3 regions of the Thiorhodovibrio litoralis genome follow, and region 1 is predicted to be linked to each of the others. Evidence: predicted binding sites of a transcription regulator. Region 1 holds the regulator's gene; each other region holds the start of a gene.
The links. The regulator sigma-54, encoded in region 1, starts transcription at its own class of promoters, with help from an activator protein. The targets are predictions, from matches to a motif close to TGGCANGNTNCNTGCTT.
Positions count from the first base shown of each region.

Region 2: the regulator sigma-54 is predicted to act here: its motif matches at 2,471-2,487, upstream of Thiosp_RS23430 (lipid-binding SYLF domain-containing protein).
Region 3: the regulator sigma-54 is predicted to act here: its motif matches at 1,494-1,510, upstream of nifL (nitrogen fixation negative regulator NifL).

Region 1 covers NZ_CP121473.1:4,705,209-4,711,708, forward strand. Annotated here, with positions in the region: gene kdsC (3-deoxy-manno-octulosonate-8-phosphatase KdsC) at 338-883, shown strand; gene lptC (LPS export ABC transporter periplasmic protein LptC) at 905-1,486, shown strand; gene lptA (lipopolysaccharide transport periplasmic protein LptA) at 1,642-2,160, shown strand; gene lptB (LPS export ABC transporter ATP-binding protein) at 2,157-2,942, shown strand; gene Thiosp_RS21470 (RNA polymerase factor sigma-54) at 3,155-4,648, shown strand; gene hpf (ribosome hibernation-promoting factor, HPF/YfiA family) at 4,795-5,163, shown strand; gene Thiosp_RS21480 (PTS sugar transporter subunit IIA) at 5,281-5,835, shown strand; gene hprK (HPr(Ser) kinase/phosphatase) at 5,843-6,500, shown strand, end outside.
Region 2 covers NZ_CP121473.1:5,184,250-5,190,749, reverse strand. Annotated here, with positions in the region: gene Thiosp_RS23455 (DUF1538 domain-containing protein) at 1-221, shown strand, start outside; gene Thiosp_RS23450 (P-II family nitrogen regulator) at 218-592, shown strand; gene Thiosp_RS23445 (hypothetical protein) at 589-981, shown strand; gene Thiosp_RS23440 (SulP family inorganic anion transporter) at 989-1,774, shown strand; gene Thiosp_RS23435 (copper-binding protein) at 1,821-2,384, shown strand; gene Thiosp_RS23430 (lipid-binding SYLF domain-containing protein) at 2,515-3,183, shown strand; gene Thiosp_RS23425 (DUF2092 domain-containing protein) at 3,226-4,074, shown strand; gene Thiosp_RS23420 (hypothetical protein) at 4,071-4,652, shown strand; gene Thiosp_RS23415 (response regulator) at 4,682-5,341, opposite strand; gene Thiosp_RS23410 (PAS domain-containing sensor histidine kinase) at 5,338-6,500, opposite strand, start outside.
Region 3 covers NZ_CP121473.1:4,598,223-4,604,722, reverse strand. Annotated here, with positions in the region: gene rsxC (electron transport complex subunit RsxC) at 1-65, opposite strand, end outside; gene rsxB (electron transport complex subunit RsxB) at 65-688, opposite strand; gene rsxA (electron transport complex subunit RsxA) at 685-1,260, opposite strand; gene nifL (nitrogen fixation negative regulator NifL) at 1,583-3,124, shown strand; gene nifA (nif-specific transcriptional activator NifA) at 3,185-4,744, shown strand; gene Thiosp_RS20985 (FeoA family protein) at 4,935-5,366, shown strand; gene Thiosp_RS20980 (AAA family ATPase) at 5,344-6,312, shown strand; gene Thiosp_RS20975 (DUF58 domain-containing protein) at 6,385-6,500, shown strand, end outside.

The sequences.
Region 1 (6,500 bases):
ACTCACACTCAAAATGGGATTTTCGCTGGGATGTGGATATTGGAGCAAAACCACACAGACCAGAACTGATGGCGCTGACCGCCATGCTCGCAGGCTCAAGCAAGGCGAGCACTTGCGGCGAAGATGAGTAACGGCCCTGAAAAAAAGATCATTGTCTGGACTTGGCGCTGTCACGTCAAGCAGATGACGCCCGCAGCGCCAGTGACTATCATTACAGACAGTAACAACCAGGCCTCGGGCTTCAGACAAGATAAAGCCGAACTCATGGCGCCTGTTTTAGCGTAATGGACCCAAACAGCCGCCCCCTAGCAGCTCCGAAGACAGGAGACCTAAGCTGATGCAAGACGCAATCGCAAGGGCCAAGGCCGTCCGCGTCGTGATTTTCGATGTCGATGGGGTATTGACCGACGGCAGCCTTTTCATTGGCGACGATGGCCAGGAGTACAAGGCTTTTCACGCCCGCGACGGTCACGGGATGGCCATGCTTCAGCAAACAGGCGTAAGTCTGGCAGTGATTACCGGACGACAGTCCCAAGTGGTGCGACTGCGCATGGAAAGCCTCGGTATCCGCCACATCTATCAAGGGCGGCGCGACAAGTTACCCGCGTATGCCGAGCTCAAGGAACGACTGCGGCTTGAGGACAATGCTTTCGCCTACGTCGGCGACGATGTCGTCGACGTGCCGATTCTCTCGCGGGTCGGGCTCGGCATCGCGGTGGCTGATGCGCATCCGCTGGTGAAAGCACATTGTCACTGGCAAACGGAAAAGGGCGGGGGGCATGGCGCCGCACGAGAGGTGTGCGAATTCATCATGCGCGCTCAAGACACACTCGATCCGATGCTTGCACGCTACCTCCCGCCCCCGCCCCCTCAGGCCGTCTAGGCAACAGCCAGCTGACCACTGATGCTCGCCCATCGCCGCCAACGTTTGCTCGCCTTCGCGGTTGTGCTGCTCGGTTTGCTCGGCGGCTGGTTTGCGCAGCGCACGCGACAGACGGTTGAACCCCCAGACGCGTATCAGAGCGGACAGCCGGATTACATCGTCGATGGTCTTCGCGCGATTGAGCTGAATATCTCCGGACAGCCTGCCCGCCGACTCAACGCCAAGCAGTTGCGTCACTATCCGGAGGACGACAGCACCGAACTCGACCAGCCGCGCATGATCCTGTACAACGACCAGGCGCCACCTTGGCGGATCAGTTCGGACTCTGGTTGGGTTTCGGCCGGGAGCGAGCGCATCCTGCTGAGCGGCGCTGTGCGCGCACAACGCGCAGCCACCTCTGAGACGGATGCCATGGCCTTCGCGACCAGCGAAATCGAGCTTTTTCCAGACGATCGGCTGGCAGAAACTGATCGCTTCGTCGAGCTTGAGCGCGGCCCGGACCGCCTGACAGCTATTGACGGCATGCGCTTCTGGTACAGTGAGCCCATGCACGGCAAGTTTTTCGGGCGGGTGCGCGCAAGAATCGCGACGGACAAGAAATGACCCGCCGAGGCCAGACACTTCGAGGCCAGACACTTCGAGGCCAGACACGCCCAGCCCAATAGCGAAACGCAATTGCGAACGCCAAGTTTGAAAAACAGGCCTATTCCCGCCCCTCACCCAGACAATGCAATCACCGAACCCGGACCCTTCCTGCCATGCGACCCGACAATAATCCAGCTTTCAGACTGTCTCTGATTCTGTTTTGTCTCAATGTACTGACTGTCGCACCGGCGTTCGCACTCGACAGCGATCAGGGCCAGCCGTTGTTCATTGAGGCCGATGCCGTGGAACTCGACGAACAGACCTCCCAAAGCCGCTACATCGGCAGTGTCGAGGTGCAACAGGGGAGCATGCGGATTCTTGCCGACGAGGTTCAGGTCGAACACCGTCAGGATCGCCAGCCGCGCACCATCGTCGCCGTGGGCAACCCGGCGAAATATCGCCAAATGACAGAAGGCGAAACCGAGCCCGTTCTCGGACGCGCCCAGCGGATGGAATACAATGCCGACCGTGACGAGCTCACCTTGATTGACCGCGCGGTACTGACCCAAGGGCAGGATCGCTTCGCCAGCGATCGTATCGTCTACAACCGCAAGACCGAGCGCGTTACCGCCGGCACCAGCGCGCAGGGGCGCGAGCGGGTCAAGATCACCATCACACCAGAAGAGGAATGACCACCGCCTCCCCCGCCAAGTCGGCTGCTGGCTCCAGCTCCCGCCCCCGCTCCGCTCACCTGGCCCTGCAGGCCGAGGGTCTGGCCAAGAGTTATCGTCGGCGCCGGGTCGTTGATGGCGTCAACATCAGCGTCAGCGCTGGCGAGGTGGTGGGACTGCTCGGCCCCAATGGTGCCGGCAAGACAACCAGCTTTTACATGATCGTCGGCCTGGTGGCCGCAGATGGCGGGCGCATCCTGCTCGCCGGCGAGGACGTCAGCCTCGCACCCATGCATGCCCGCGCCCGGCGCGGCCTGAGCTACCTGGCCCAGGAGCCCTCGGTATTTCGCAAGCTGAGCGCCACCGACAACCTGATGGCCGTGCTCGAGACCCGCCCGGAACTCGACGAGCGCCAGCGCCGGCAGCTGTGCGAGGCGCTGCTCGACGAGCTCGGCATCGCGCATATCGCCGAATCCATGGCGCTGAGTCTGTCCGGCGGCGAGCGCCGACGGCTCGAAATCGCCCGCGCCCTGGCGGTCGAGCCGAAGATCATGCTGCTTGACGAACCCTTCGCCGGTGTCGACCCCATCGCCGTGGTCGATATCAAGAAGATCATTACTCATCTGCGCGAGCGCGGCATCGGGGTGCTGGTGACCGACCATAATGTCCGCGAGACGCTCGACATCTGCGATCGCGCATACATCATCAGCGACGGCCAAGTCATCGCCGAGGGCGCGCCCTCCGAGTTGCTTGCCAACACCCAGGTTCGCACGGTTTACCTCGGAGAGCATTTCCGCCTGTAAGCCGACGCTGTTGCGCTGCTAACGTTTCCCACGAACACATTCGCCCCCAGGCCACCACGGTCGTGGCGCTGACAAAAGCCGATCGCGCTCCCCAGCTTGCGTCGAGGCGGAAAAGATCAGCTACAATCAAGAATGCCTATGCAAGTTTCATTCGCTGCGAGAACCCTTCTCTTCATGCCTGATCACGCCGGAGTCTGACCGAAAGCGTCGCGATGAAGCAGACCATTCAACTGCGCCTCGGCCAGCAGCTGACGATGACGCCGCAGCTGCAGCAGGCCATCAAGCTTCTGCAACTCTCCACCCTGGACCTGCAGCAGGAAATCCAGCAGGCGCTTGAATCCAACCTGATGCTCGAGAGCGCTGACGATGATCCGCCAGAGCAAAGCCTCGGCGACCAGGGCACGGGCCTTGAGGACATCTCCGCGCGTGACATTGAACGGCAGATCGAGGACGCCCGCATCGACGACTCCCTGCGCCCTGAGCGCGATGACATGCCGGCCGAGCTGCCGACCGACAGTCAGTGGGCCGATACCTTCGACAGCTACACAGCAAGCGGCAGCGCGCCAAGCAACAACGGCAGCGACGGCAATGACTTCGATCTCTTCGCGCAGCGCTCTCGCCCGCAGACGCTGCACGATCACATCGACTGGCAGCTCAACCTGACCCGTTTCGGGGAACGCGACCGAGCCGTTGCCGAGGCATTGATCGACGCCATCGACGCCGATGGTTATCTGCGTCTCGACCTCGATGAACTGCCAGACATTCTCAACGACCCCGATCTGGAGCGCGACGAGATCGATGCCGTGCTGCATCGTATTCAGTCCTTCGACCCTGCCGGAATCGCCGCGCGCGATCTGCGCGAGTGCCTGATTCTGCAACTGCGTCAGCTCACTGACGTCCAGCCGCAGCGCGACCATGCCCTGGCCATCTGCGAGCACCATTTTGACGCCTTGGCGCGCAACGACCTCGACAGCATGCGACGCAGCACCAAACTTGGCGACGACGACCTCGCCAGGGCACTGAGTCTGATCCGCTCGCTCAACCCGCGCCCCGGCTCCGCCGTGACCGAGGTGCGCCCCGAGTACATTAAGCCAGACGTACTCGTGCGTCGGCGCAACGGCCGTTGGACAGTGGAGCTTAATCCGGACACCACACCGAGAATCCGCGTCAACGAGAGCTACCGCCAGCTCATTCGTCGTGCCGACAAGGCAGCCGACAACCAGTGCATGAAATCCCACCTACAGGAAGCCCAGTGGTTCATCAAAAGCCTGCTCAGCCGCAACGACACCGTGCTGCGCGTCGCGAGCAAAATTGTCGAGCTGCAGCAGGACTTCTTCGACTTCGGCGAAGAAGCCATGCGTCCGTTGGTGTTGCGCGATATCGCCGAGACACTCGAGCTGCACGAATCCACCGTCTCGCGCGTCACCACGCAGAAATACATGCACACACCGAGGGGCACTCTCGAGTTTAAGTATTTTTTCTCAAGCCATGTCAACACGACTTCAGGAGGCGAATGTTCGTCCACCGCCATCAGAGCCTTCATCCGCAAACTGGTCGCTGCCGAGACGCCCAACAAGCCTCTGAGCGACAACAAAATCGCGGATGTTTTATCTGATCAAGGCATCAAGGTGGCGCGGCGGACAGTCGCCAAATACCGCGAAGCCATGGGCATACCGCCCTCAAACGAGCGTAAGCGCCTCGCCTGACCGCCCGGGGATTTCACTAACCGGCATTTTCACTAACCGGAGTTTTCACTAACCGCGATTTTCACTAAGGGCTTCCTTTGTGATGAAATCCCCCAGGGCTGGCGTAGCCGCCATCGTTGCGTTCGATCATCCAGGAGAGACAATCTATGCAAATCAAGCTCACAGGTCATCATATCGACATCACCGAGCCGCTTAAGGACTATGTCGATAATAAATTTTCCCGCCTGGAGCGCCATTTCGACCATGTCATCAACGCGCACGTCATACTGACCGTCGAGAAGCTCCGCCAAAAGGCGGAAGCCACGCTGCTCATCAATGGCGCCAGTGTTTTTGCCGACGCCACGCACGAAGACATGTACGCCGCCATTGACGGACTGATCGACAAACTCGACCGTCAGGTGATCAAATACAAGGAAAAGCGCCAGAGTCATCGCGCGCCGGGAGCCAAAGCCGCCAGTGCCGAACTCGCGGCCACCAGCGAGCCCGCGCCCGGCGAGGACCCGGCGGAGACTTAACCCAAGCCAAGAGACTCATCGCATCACGCACGCAAATCACTCGAGTCTCTAGCTGATTCATACCGGAGCCGGTCATGCCGGCTCCGGTTTTTGTTTCCCACGGGAGAGCCACCAACCATGTTCCCCCCACAACTCATCGTCGAACACCGGGTGCTCGGCGCGGCCAGTATCAGCAGCAAAAAGCGCCTGCTCGAGACCCTGGCTGAACTGCTGGTCGGCGAATTGCCTGAGCTCAGCCGCGAGTCCGTCTTCGACCGCCTGCTCGAGCGCGAGCGCCTCGGCAGCACCGGGCTCGGGCACGGCGTCGCCCTGCCGCACGCGCGGGTGGCGGAAGTGACGGACGCCATTGGCGCCTTCGTCCAAATGCGCGAGCCGGTTCCCTTCGATGCCATTGACGACCAGCCGGTCGACCTGGCCTTCGCGCTGCTGGTCCCCGAGACGGCCAACGAAATGCATCTGCAGCTGCTGGCCGACCTTGCCGCGCTATTCAACCAGGACCAGCTGCGACAGAAGCTGCGCGACGCTGAGGGGCCCGACGCGCTGCTGGCGCTTCTGACTGAAGCGGCCCCCGCAGAAGCTGCGCCAAGCAGCTCTCCGGCCAACTCTCCAGCCAGCTCTCCGACCAGTTCTCTGCCCAGCTCGCCGCCAGACGGGTCCCCACGGCGTTCCTGAGACCAGCGTGAAGCCGATCGACTCCCTGCAGAGTCTCGTCGACAGTCTGAGCGAACCGCTCAAACTGCAATGGTTGTTCGAGCCGCCGAAGCAGCGGATTCCGCTGCAAACCCCACCTGAGGGTCCGCGCCAGCGCCTGGTTGGCTCGATGAACTGCATCCGCCCCAACCGGGTGCAGGTTGTTGGTCAGGCCGAATTCGCGTACCTGCGCGATCTCCACCCCCACGCCCGCGGCGATATGCTGACGCGGGTTTTCACCGCCAGCCCAGTGGCGGTAATCTTTGCCGACGCGCTTGAGCCCGATGCGCAATTCCGCGCCCGCGCCGAGCAGGAGGGCACGCCCCTGCTGGGATCGAGCCTCAACGATCAGGACATTGTCGAGCACCTCCAGCATGTCCTCACCCACACCTTTGCCGAACGCACCACCTTGCACGGGGTTTTTCTCGAGGTTCTCGGCATGGGCGTGCTGCTGGTCGGCGACCCTGGCATCGGCAAAAGCGAACTCGCGCTCGAGTTGATCGCCCGCGGTCATCGCCTGATCGCCGACGATGCACCCGAGTTCGCACGCATCGCGCCCGAGGTCATCGAGGGGCGCTGCCCGCCGTTGCTGCGCGATTTTCTTGAAGTTCGCGGCCTTGGTGTCTTGAACATCCGCGCCATGTTTG
Region 2 (6,500 bases), 480 kb from region 1:
GCCCCATCACGGTGCCGCTGGTGCTGGCCATGGGGCTGGGGCTGGGCAATGCCACCGGCGCGGTCGAAGGCTTTGGGATTCTGTGTCTGGCCTCGATCGGGCCGATTATCAGCGTGCAGCTGACCGGGCTGTGGGCGCGCTGGCGGCTCGCATGGCAAGCCCGCGCCGCCGGTCACGCGCCTGCTACCCCTTCCGCGCTGGGGGCGGAGTTGCCGCTATGACGGATGAAAAAATCACGGTGCTGACGGATGTGGTGCTGATCACCTGCGTGGTGTCGGCGGGTCGCGGCGACGCCGTTATCCTGGCGGCGCGGGAGATGGGCGCGGCCGGGGCACTGGTCAGCCATGCGCGCGGCATCGGTCTGCGCGAACGCCTCGGGCTGCTCGGCATCGCCATCGAGGCCGACAAGGATGTCGTCAGCCTGTTGGTGGCGAGTGATCATCAGGATGTCGTGTTCGAGGCGGTGTGCCAGGCGGCGGATCTGGGTCGCCCCGGCGCCGGTCTGGCCTACATCAGCCCCATCGAGCGGCTGGCGACCTTCATCCCGCGCGAGGTGCTGGAGCGTCTGGCGGATCAGGGGAAGGCGACATGAACGGCGCCGGAGCCACCACAGCACCCGCGGCGGGCGCGGCCAAGCTGATTGCCGCCATTCTGCCCGATGACGGCGGCGACCGGCGCCTGCTCGCCTGGCTGCGCGATCATGCCGGAGTCACCCGGGCCAATTCGGTGTATTGTCGCGGCCACGCCGTCTTGCAGGAGACCGCCGCGCGCCAAGGGCATCTGCCTGAGCCAACCCTGGTGCGGCTGGTCAATATCGTGGTGGAAGCCGAACAGGCCGATGCGCTCTTTGCCCAGATCCACGCGCAGGCGGGAATCGGTCGCCCCGGTGGTGGCGCGCTGATGATGCTGCCACTGACCGCAGCGAGCGCCTTGCTGCTGCCCGAGGATGTTCCCAATGAAGCCGGCGAGCTGTCGGAGTGAGCGAAAGATGTCCATGATTCCCTCGCGCGGCTGGCTCGGAAATTGGCTCGGAGCGGGGCTTCTCACCGGACCCGGCGGCTACGGTCGCGACGGGTTGCGCCTGGATCTGATCGCCGGTCTGACCACCGCTGCCGTGGTGATTCCCAAGGCCATGGCCTATGCCACCATTGCCGGGCTGCCGGTGCAGGTTGGGCTTTACACCGCCTTGGTGCCGCTGGTGATCTACGCCATCCTCGGCACTTCGCGACCACTCAGTGTCACCACCACCACGACGCTGGCGATTCTGACCGGCGCCCAGCTTGCGCTGGTGGTTCCCAGTGGCGAGCCGGCGGCGCTGCTGACCGCCTCGGCGACGCTCGCGGGACTGCTGGCCGGTTTTGGGCAAATCGAATCCTCCGTTATCAAGGTCGGCATGATCGGCGAGGTGGCCTGCATGGCCAAACCCTGGCAGATCGTGCCCATGGTGGTGACCGAGGTGCAGCCGGTGATCGCCACCGGGCAGGTCAAGCCTACCGATACCCTGGTCGATCTTCAGCAGATGGGCCGCCCCGGCAGCATCACCGCCGTCCTGGAGCCGCTCTACCCCGGCCAGCTCGATGACCTGCCGCTCGGTGGGAACTGCATCGCCAATCTGTACACCAGCCACCACGAGCAATTGGCCGACCCGGACATCGGCTTCTGGCGCAGCCTGGGCCTGCATGCCATCGACACCATCGGCCTGGTGCACGCGCTCATCCTGCGCATCCAGTCGCTGCTGATGCCGATCAAAATGCTGGTGCTGACTGGCCACTAACCACTCACTTCTCACCACCAACCACTCACCAACGAGGACATTCCCAATGCTAAAGCACCCACGCCCGTTCGCTTGCGCCCTGACTCTGACCCTGTTTGGCGCTGCTTCACTCGCGCTCGCCGAGACCACCCTGGTTGGCGCCACCGGATCCGCCACTGAGATTACCGGCAAGGTGATGGTGGTCAATCAAGACAAGCGCATGCTGACCATCAAGACTCCGGAGGGCGAGTACGTTGTCCTGCACATGCCGCCCGAGGTACAGCGCCTTGACGAAATCAAAATCGGCAATCGCCTGACCATCACCGAGACCGATTTCCTGGTCGTCGATTTGGTTAAGGACGAAGGCCAGTCGCCCATGACCGTGGTGCGAGAAAGCGAAATCATCCGCGAGCCAGGCGAAAAGCCTGATGGCGCCATGATCGAGACCTTGAGCGTCAATGGTGTGGTCGAGGCGGTGGATCCAGCTAAGGGCGAGGTCACCATCAAAGGCCCGATGGCCACTCGCACCTATGCGGTCGAGGACTCTGCGGTGCTGGCCGACTTCGCGCCCGGCGATGGCGTCATCGCCACCTATGTGCGGGTCATTCGCGGCAAGGTCAGCTTCGAGTAACAAGAAGCCCTGCCGAGCGCAACCTAAGGCATCGCGGAACGCACCCGGGTTTCGCCGTGCCTTGCTCACTTCAAACTTCGCTTCACTCGCATCAATCTTGCCTCAACCCCGCCTCAATGGGAGCTTTTGAATGCCAAAAACGCACTTTTTCACGGCCTTGCTGCTCGCGCTCTGCGCCACGTCCGTCAACGCCCAGTTGCTTGATGGCTTAAAACAGGGCGCGGAGACCGTCGGCGACATGGCTGGCAAGGCCGCCGGCGCGGTCACCGGCACCATCGAGTCCACTCAGAAGAGCCTGGGCAACGAGGCCACGCCGGCCGAGACGCGCGAGAAGATCGACGCCATGGCCGCAGAGACCTTACAGCGCCTGTTCGCCGACCAGCCCGACAGCCGCGCGCTCTATGAGCGCAGCGCCGGCTATGCGGTGTTCGACAAGCGCGAGGCCAGCTTCTATGTGGTCGCCGGCTACGGGCGCGGCGTGGCGGTCGATCGCCAGACGGACGCGCGCACCTACATGAAAATGGCCACCACCGGCGCGGGCCTGAGCTTCGGCCTCGGCGGTTTTGCCTCCCAGATGGTGATTCTGTTCGAGACCGAGGCCTTGCTCGAGCGCTTCGTGACCCAAGGGCTGGACGCGACCGCCGAGGTCGGCGCTATGACCGGCGAGGAAAAAGACCAGCTCGCCCTGCGCTTCAACGACGGCAAGGCGGTGTTCGTGCTGACCGGCAAAGGCTGGAAGATCGGCGCCAAGCTGACCGGCTCGCGCTACTGGCCGGACGAGACGCTCAATCAGCGCTAGGTCATGTATCGCCGGTCGGTCAACCACAAGAGGAGAGGGTCCATGCGTTTAACGATCAAAACCGCTTTATCCGGCGCCCTGTTGCCGCTCCTGCTCTGCGCGGGGCTGTCCTGGGCCGCGCCGGAAGACGCCCAGAGCGCTAGAGCCGGCACCGATGCGTCCGCCAGCGCTGACGCCACGGTCGAGCCTGCCAATCCGGCCCTGGCGGAACTCATGCGCATGGCGGAGTTTCTCGCCGGGCGCGGGCGTTTTCAGGTCAGCCTGACCAGCGGCTTCGATGTGGTGCAGGAGAACGGCCAGAAAATCGAATTTGGCGAGCAACGCGACATTCTGCTGCTGCGCCCGGATCGCCTGCGGGTGGATGTCGCGCAAAGCGACGGCAATCTCTCTACCATCGTGTTCGATGGCGTACGCATCAGCGTCTATAACAAAACCCAAAATCTTTACGCTGCCTCCGAGATGCGCGGCGATGTCGATGCGGCGATCAAGCACTTCGTCAAGGATCTCAACATGCGCCTGCCGCTGGCCATGCTGCTGGTGACCAGCCTGCCCGAGGAGCTGAAACAACGGGTGCAAGAAGCCGCCATCGTCGGTACTGCTCAGTTCGACGGCCAAAGCTTCACGCACCTGGCCGTGCGTGCGGACGATGTCGACTTTCAGCTGTGGCTGCCCGACAGCGGCGATCCGCTGCCGCGGCGCATTGTCCTGACCTATCGCGAGGAGCAAGGCCAACCCCAGTACTGGGCGCATTTCTCCGATTGGAACCTCAAACCCTCACCGCCATCGTCGCGTTTCGCGGTCGAGCTGCCGGCGGATGTGGAGCGCATTCAGTTCCTCACCAACCTGACATCCGCCGAAGTGGGTGACGCCCTGCCAGGAGACCAGCCATGAAGATCGCCAACACCCGCAAAGCCCTGACCTTGGCGAGCCTGACCCTTCTGATTGGCGTGCAAAGCATGGAGCTGGCCGCGCGCGGCGGCGGTCGCGGCATGGGCGGAGGCGGCGGATTCGCGCGCTCCGGCCCGGCTGCGGGCGGTAGCTTCGCCGCACGCCCAGCGGGCGGCGGCGCGGGCGGTTTTTCCTCGGGCACGGCGGGCCGACAGGACTTGCGCGCTGACCGCACGGACGGACGCCAGGATCTGCGCGGCGACCGCCAGGACAATGTCACGGATCGTCAGGACAATCGTCTGGACTACCGCGACGAAGCGCGTGATGACCGCCAGGACTATTACGATGATCGCTACGGGTATCCGGGGCGCTGGGACAACTGGGCCACGGGCGCGGCGGTGGTCGCCGGCGCCGCCATTGTCGGCTCGGCGATCACCGCCGCGTCCTATAACGATCTCGACTGCACCACCGTCTATGTCGATGGTTTGAGCTATTCGGATTGCGGCGGCGCCTGGTATCAGCCCGCCTATTCCGGCGGCGATGTCACCTATGTGGTGGTCGATGCTCCGCCCGGCTATTGAGACGGAAACCGTGCGGGAATGTGGCGCGATCAGAGTTCAATCAGCCGATGCTTGACCGCGAAGCGCACCAGCTCGGCGTTGGAGTGCGCGCCTAGAGTGTCCATCATCTGGTACTTGTGGAACTCCACGGTGCGCGCCGAGATGCCCAGGCGCGCGGCGATTTCCTTGGCCGCCAGACCCTCGGCGAGCAGCGGCAGCACCTCGCGCTGGCGCGACGTGAGAGCGGCGACCGGGTCGTCAGTCGCTTGGGGTGAGGCTTGCATGGAGGCGGCGACCGCCTCGACAAGCTGGGGCGTCAGATAGGTCTTGCCCGCTAGCGCGGCGTGCAGGGCCGCCGTCAGCTCGGCCGGCGCGGAGTGTTTGAGCACATAGCCAGAAGCGCCGGCCTCCAGCGCGCGGCGCGCGAAACTGGCATCGCGATGCATGGTGAGGATGACCATGGGCGTCGTATTGCCGGCCGCGCGCAGGCGCGCCAAGGCGTCAAGCCCGCTCAGCCGGGGCATGGTCAGATCGGCGACGATCAGGTCGGGGCGCAGCTGCTCGGCCATCTCGATCAGCGCCAAGCCGTCCTCCGCCACCCCCACCAGGTCGAACGCCTCGGCGAGCAGGCTTTTCAGCGCCTCGGCCACCATCAGGTGATCATCGGCCAGCAGCACGCGCGGGCGGCGTGGGGGACTCTGTGCCGTCACTGCGTGTCTCCCGGCACCCAAGCCAGCACCGTGGTGCCCCGCCCGGGCGCGCTGTCGATGTCGAGGGTGCCGCCGGCGATGTGAATGCGGTCGCGCATGCTCGCCAGCCCCAGATGGCGGCCGCGTTCCGGTTGCTGGGGGTCGAAGCCGCTGCCGTTATCCTGCACCGCGAGCAGCAGGCCGCCGTCCTGCGGGCACAGGCGCAGCTCGGCGCGCTCCGCGCCGGCGTGGCGGATCAGGTTGCTCAGGGCCTCTTGGGCGATGCGGAACAGACACAGGGCCGCTTCCTTGCCGATGATCGCCGGCAGGGGATCGGCGGCGAAGTGGATGGCCAGGCGGTGGTGGCGTCCGCGCCGCTCGCATTCGGCGCGCAGGGCTTCGGCCAGGCCGAGTTCATCGAGCACCGAGGGGTGGAGCTGATAGGCGAGATTGTGCACATCCTCGCTCAGCGCCGCGAGCTGTGCGCGCACCGCGCCCAAGGTGGCGGCGAGCGGCGTGGCGGCGCTGGCCTGCTCGGCGCGCGCCAGTTCGATGGCCAAGGCCGCCAGGCGCTGGCTGAGGTCATCGTGCAATTCGCGGGCGACCAGGGCGCGCTCGCGCTCCTGGGCGCGCAGCAGTTGTTGGCTCATGCGCCGCAGTTCCAGCTCGATGCGCTTTTTGTGGCCGATGTCGCGCAGCACGCCGAAGCTGCGCCGGGGCGCGTCGCTGGCGTCGCGCTCGGCGACAATGCCGAGATGATCGAGCCACAGCTCGCCGCGACTGGGATGACAATAGCGGTATTCGATCGCCAAGCGGCGGCGTTGGCCCTGGTGCAACTGTGCGCGCTGTTCGAGCACGCGGTCGCGATCCTCGGGATGCAGGCCCGCCAGCCAGTGGCGCAGCGACGCCGGGCCGTCGGCGTTGGGCGGCAGACCCAGCAGCTCGCGGCAGCGGGCGTCGGCAAAGAGGCTGTCGTCGTCGAAGCCTAGTTCATAGAAGGCCAAGCCGGCCAGATCGGCGCCGGCGGCCAGGCGTGCCTCGTTGGCGCGCAGCGCCTCGGCGAGCCGCTGGCGTTCGCTGATGTCGAGCACGATGCCCATCAAACCCGGCGTCGCGGCAGACGCTGACGAGACCGGCGCGCCGCGCGCGGCGATCCAGCGCACGCCATCCGGGCCGGGAA
Region 3 (6,500 bases), 110 kb from region 1:
CGCTCGGCCGACAGGCTCTTGCGATCCTGCGGATGCACCCCCCCGCGAATACGAAACAAGCGCATCAGACGGAGCCCCCGCTGGTGTTGGCCGTGGCCATGGCGGGCGTGCCGGCTGGGTCGGTAATCGCACCCAAGTCTGTCCCTGGCGCATCGGCGCCAGAGCGCTTGCCCGGCAGTGGCCAATACCAGCTCTGCGGTGTCTGCCCGATCGGGCGCATCTCGATGCACTCGGTCGGGCAGACATCGAAGCACAACTCGCAGCCGGTGCAGGCATCGGCGAAGATGGCGTGGATCATGTCCTTCGCACCCATGATGGCATCGGTTGGGCAGCGCTTCATGCACTTGGTGCAGCCGATGCAGGAGCGCTCATGAATAAAGGCCACCCTGGGCTCGGATTCGGTCACCGCGGATGCGTCGAGCGAGACGCCGAGCTTCTCAGCCAGCGCCTCCGCCAAGGCCCGCCCGCCAGGCGGACAGCAGGTGACGGGGGCTGCTCCAGCCGCAATGGCGGCGGCCGCCGGTGTGCAGCCTGGATAACCGCATTGGCCGCATTGAGAGCCGGGCAGCAGCGCCTCCACTTCGCCCTCAAGCGGGTTGCCCTGCACGCGCAAGAAGCGGTCGGCAATGCCGAGCAGGGTGCCAAGGCCCAGGCCAAGTGCGGTCAGACTAAGGATTGCGCTGATCATGCCAACCCCGCAAAGCCCATGAAGGCCAGCGACAGCAGGCCCGCCACCACGAAAGCGATCGGCGTGCCGGCGAAAGCATCCGGTACCTGTGCCAGCGCCAGGCGCTCGCGCAGGCCGGCGAAGAGCACCATCACCAGGGTGAAACCAAGCGCGGAGCCGAAGCCATAGAGCAGGCTCTCGGCGAATCCGTGCGCTTCCTGCACATTCAGCAGGGCCACGCCGAGCACCGCGCAGTTGGTGGTGATCAGCGGTAGGAAAATGCCCAGTACCTGATAGAGCGCGGGAGACATCTTGCGCACTGCCATCTCGGTAAACTGCACCACGGCGGCGATGGCCAGGATGAAAGTGAGAATGCGCAGGAATGCCAGGTCCAGTGGTTGCAGCAGCCAGTGCTCCAGCAGCCAGCTCGCCGCGCCAGCCAGGGTCAGCACAAAGGTGGTCGCAAGGCCCATCCCCAGCGCGCTGTCGAGCTTGTTGGACACGCCCATAAAGGGGCACAGACCCAGAAATTTAACCAGCACCACGTTGTTGACCAGCGCGGTACCGAGGATTAGCAGCAGAGCATCGGACATGGCAGGCGAAAGCGGCGATTGCGAAGCGGCTCAGGGAAGCAGTTCCGGGTACCCAAGCAAAGCCGGTGCCAAGGGTGTGGGAATGCGGGGATTGGCGCGCTCAGCGCAATCTTGCGTTATCACAGACGGTTGGTCGCGCGGAGCATTGTCAGGGACGCCACAGCCGACCCGCGCTTTGCGCGAGCCCCTTGTCGCCTTTGCGACAAAGACCCCCGTGGCAGGCTGCTCGACGCTGGCGCAATTTCTGCTTTAAGCTGTGGCTGAACGCTTCGACTGAGATCAAGACGCGACTCGAGGCACGCTGACCCAAGAGGAGACCCCCGTGGCTGCACAAGAATTCGCCAAGAACGATGCCGACTCGCCGCTGCCGCCTCGGGTGTATTTAGAGGCGGTTGAACAAGCGCCGGTGGCCATCTCCATCACCGATGACAAGGCGGACATCCTCTATGTCAACGCGGCCTTCGAGCAGCTCACCGGTTATCGCCGTGACGAGGTCATCGGTCGCAATGAATCCATCCTGTCAAACAACGCCACGCCAAGCACTATCTACCGGCAACTGTGGCGCGCCATTCAAGACAAGCAAACGTGGCGTGGTATTCTGGTTAATCGCACCAAGGCTGGCGGGGACTATCTCGCCGAGCTGACCATCTCCCCGGTGCTCGACGCTGGTGGGCGGATTCGCTTCTTCCTCGGCATGCAGCGCGATGTGAGCCGCGAGCATCGCCTTGAGGTGGACCTGCGCGCGCAGAAGACCCGCATTGAAGCGGTGCTGAATGCCGCGCCCGTACTGGTGGTCTTGCTCGATGCCGAGGGACGAATTCTGCTCGACAATATGGAGTATAAAAAGCTCCTCGGCGACCTGCGTAGCGAAGAGCCCGTTAATTGGTTGCGCCAGGCGCTGATCGAACAGGCCGGGTTCGATCCGCTCGAGCGCGTGCTCGAGGGGGAGGGCTTCAAGGATGTCGAGATCAGCCTGATGCCGCCCGGCGGCAGCGCCCTGCGCTGGTTCTCTTGTTCGGGGGTGGCGGTGAACGAATCCGACGCGAGCGCGCGCGGCTATTTTGGTGCCGCCGATCAGGGCGAGCACCGGCTTTTGTTGCTTGCGAACGAGGTCACTGCGCGCCGGCGCGAAATTGACCGCGCCCATCTTGAGCATTTGCGTGCCCGACTGGCCGAGCAACAACTGACTGAAGGCGTGCGCGAGGCTTTGGGCGCGGCCATTTACCAAATCGAGCAGCCGTTAAACCTGATCCGCGCCGCCACGGCCATGTTCAGCGATAAAGACGGCGAGCTGGCGATCTTTGTCGATAATTTGCGCCAGATCAGCACCGCCAGCGAAACAGCGCTGGCCACGCTCCGCGCCGCTTTGCCGACGGAATCTCTCGAGGCCGGCGTGCTGGTCAACATCAACGAGCTCCTGCGCCATGTGCTGGAGCTCGAAACCGACCGCCTGCTCGCCGCCGGCGTGGTCATCGACTGGCAGCCGGCGCTGCAGCTGCCGGAGCTGTCAGGGCATCGCAACCAGCTGCGCTCCCTGTTTAAGTATCTGATCGATAACGCGCTGCAGGCCTTGAATGAAAGCCGCCGCGCGCAGCGCGAGTTGCGCCTGACCACCAGGACCTTGGAAGATTCGGTCGAGGTCATCATTCAAGACAATGGGCCGGGATTGCCAGCCGCCGACCGGCTCAAGGCGTTCGAGCCCTTTTTTGTTGGTTGGCGGCGGCGACGCGGCCGCGCCGGCATGGGGTTGGCGCTGGCGCAGGAGATCGTCAACCAGCATGAAGGGACCATCGAGATCGATGCGGCATATCACGACGGCTGCCGCGTCAAGCTGGTGCTGAATCACGCCCCAACGCAGGAATAGCCGACGGAATCATTGCTGGGATTGCCGCGCGACCTTTCGAAGGAGACTAGCTTGCACAGCATGAAGGAAAACGGAGGCAACGCTGCGGGTGAGAGCGAGCGTCTGGCGCAGCTCGAATCCCAAGTCGAGACCTTGTTCGAGGTCAGCCGGGTTCTGAGCCGCTCGCTCGATCTGCACGAGACCCTGCGCGCGCTGCTAAAGACCCTGCATGAGAGCGGTGGTCTCGAGCGCGGTATTGTCTGCCTGCTGGATGAAGACAGTGGCGACCTGATGCTGAGCGCCATCCATGGCGACGTTGCCGAACCCTTCGAAACTATCCGTTACCGTCCGGGCGAGGGCGTCATCGGGCGCATTCTCGAGGCCAACGAGCCCTGGGTGTTGCCGCGCGTGGGTGACGAGCCGCGGTTTCTCGATCGCCTCAGCGTCTATGACCGCGATCTGCCCTTTGTTGGCGTGCCTGTTCGCTTGGGCGAGGAGGGCGCCATCGGCGTCCTGGCGGTGCAGCCGCTGGAGCGCGACGGGTTGCTTGAGGAGCGCGCAAGATTTTTGGAGATGGTCGCCAACCTGATCGGTCAGGCGGTGAGGCTGGCGCGTTCCGTGGAGGCCGAGCAAAGCGCGCTGCGCGAGGAACGCGACAAGCTACGGCGCCATTTGCGCGGCGCGCATGGCTTCGACAACATCATCGGCCACACCCAGCGCATGCGGGTGGTCTTCGATCAGGTGCGCCAGGTCGCCAAGTGGAATACCACGGTGCTGATCCGCGGCGAATCCGGCACCGGCAAGGAGCTGATCGCCAACGCGATCCACTACAACTCACCGCGCGCGCGTGGCGCCTTCGTCAAGCTCAACTGCGCCGCGCTGCCAGACTCGCTGCTCGAATCCGAGCTGTTCGGCCACGAGAAGGGTGCTTTCACTGGGGCAAGCGGCACGCGCAAGGGCCGCTTCGAGCAAGCCGACGGCGGGACGCTGTTTCTCGACGAAATTGGCGAAATCAGCGCCGTGTTTCAGGCTAAGCTGCTGCGCGTGCTGCAGGAAGGTGAGTTCGAGCGCGTCGGCGGCAATCGCACGCTCAAGGTCGATGTGCGCGCGATTGCCGCGACCAATCGCAATCTGGAGGCGGAAGTGAAAGCCGGCGAGTTTCGCGAGGACCTCTACTACCGGCTCAACGTGATGCCCATCTACATGCCGGCGCTGAGCGAGCGGATCGAGGACGTGCCCGATCTGGCGCGCTTTCTGGTCGCCAAGATCGCCAAGACCCAGGGTCGGGAGCTGGAAATCACCGACTCAGCGGTACGCGCCCTGATGCGCCACGATTGGCCTGGCAATGTGCGCGAGCTTGAGAACTGTATGGAGCGCGCAGCCGTGATGAGCGAGACCGGCATCATCGACCGCGACGTGATCGACCTGACTGGGCTGCACGTCGAGCCCGGACTGGAAGCGCCCGCGGCATCCGCTAACCTGGACCTGCAAGACCCCGAACTCGACGAGCGCGAGCGCGTCATCGCTGCCCTGGAGCAGGCCGGTTGGGTGCAGGCCAAGGCCGCGCGCCTGCTCGGCATGACGCCGCGCCAGATTGCCTATCGCATTCAGACGCTGAACATTCGCGTCAAGCAGTTCTGAGTCGCTGCCAGAGCGAAAGCCCTGATGGCACTGAAAACAGGGCGGCGCCAAGAATAGGGCGGCGCCGAAAAAAAGGCTACGCCAAGAAAGTCAGCGAAAGTTGTTATTGATAGTGATTCTTGATTCGTTTTCCTGCTTGGGCTAGACTTTCCAATAATTTGACGACATGGCTGCCTGTGCTCCTCCCGCGATGTTCGACTTACCACCCGACGCTGCGTCCCGCGAAACTTGCTGTGCGGCCTCCAAGCCAGGCGCAGGCCCCGCTTCCACTGTGGTTGCCGGCCCCGCGCGCGACCCGCAGGCCAAGAGCGCTCGCCGCTCGGGCTCTGCCGATGTTTCGACCGGAGTCTCTGCGGGCGTCGCCACCTCGCTCGCCGACCTGCCGCTTGGCGCTCGCGCGCGGGTGATCGGCATCGACGGCGGGCGCGAGCTCAATCGTCGTTTGCTTGCGCTCGGCGTCCGCCTTGGCAGCGAGCTGCGCATTGATCACCACCGCGGCCGCGGACGGGTGGTCTCTATCGGCCCAACGCGGGTCGCGCTCGGCGGCAGTATTGTCGAGAAGCTGCGCGTCGATCCGCTCGATTCAGACCCAGCAAGCGATGCAGCAACCGCTGAATCCTGATTCCGTGCCGGCAAGCTCGGCGCTGGCCGACGCTCCTTCCGTTGATCAAGTCCTGGCCGCGGCCGGGGAGATCATTCTCGGCAAGGATGCGGAACTGCGCCTGGCGCTGGCCTGTCTGCTCGCGCGCGGGCATCTGCTGATCGAGGATCTGCCGGGTGTCGGCAAGACCACCATGGCGCATCTGCTCGCGCGCCTGCTCGGGCTGAAGTATTCCCGCATCCAATTCACCAGCGATCTGCTGCCGGCGGACATCCTCGGCGTGTCGGTCTACGAGCGGGTGCGCGAGCGCTTCGAGTTCCACCCCGGCCCGATTTTTGCCCAGGTCGTGCTGGCCGATGAGATCAACCGTGCCACGCCCAAGGCGCAGAGCGCGCTGCTCGAGGCAATGGAGGAGCGCCAGGTGACGGCCGATGGCGAGACGCGCGGACTACCATCGCCCTTTTTTGTCATCGCCACGCAGAACCCGACCTATCAGGTTGGCACCTTTCCGCTGCCCGAGTCGCAGCTCGACCGCTTTCTGATGCGCATTGAGCTTGGCTATCCGAATGATGAGCAGGAAAAAGCCTTGCTTGCCGGCAGCGATCGGCGTGCGCTCCTGGCTGACATGGAACCGGCGCTTAGTGTTGCGCAGCTGCTCGATTTGCAGCAGCGGGTCGCCGACGTGCATGTCGCCTCGCCGGTCATCGACTACTGTCACCGGATTTTGGCCTTTACGCGCGCGAGCAATCGCTTTCTGCATGGACTATCACCGCGCGCCGGGCTTGGGCTGTTGCGCGCGGCCCGAGCCTGGGCCTTGATCCATGGCCGCGCCTATGTGATCCCAGAGGACATCCAGGCGGTGCTGCCAGCGTGCGTGCCGCATCGGCTGCTGAGCGGGGATGATAACGGCCCGGTCGGTCATGCCGAGATCGCGGATTTTATTCTGCGCGCGGTTCCGGTTCCCTAATCGCCGATGGCGGCTGTGCGTCACACGGCCACCGGGTGGTTCCCGTTCTGGCGCCGCCGGGAGCAGCCGCGGATGTCTGGGCAAAAGCCCCTGTTTACGCATTGGTTTAGCAAGCTGCTGCGACGGGTGCCGGTCGATGATCAGGGCCAGGCAACCATTGGCGCGCGGCAGATCTACATTCTGCCCAC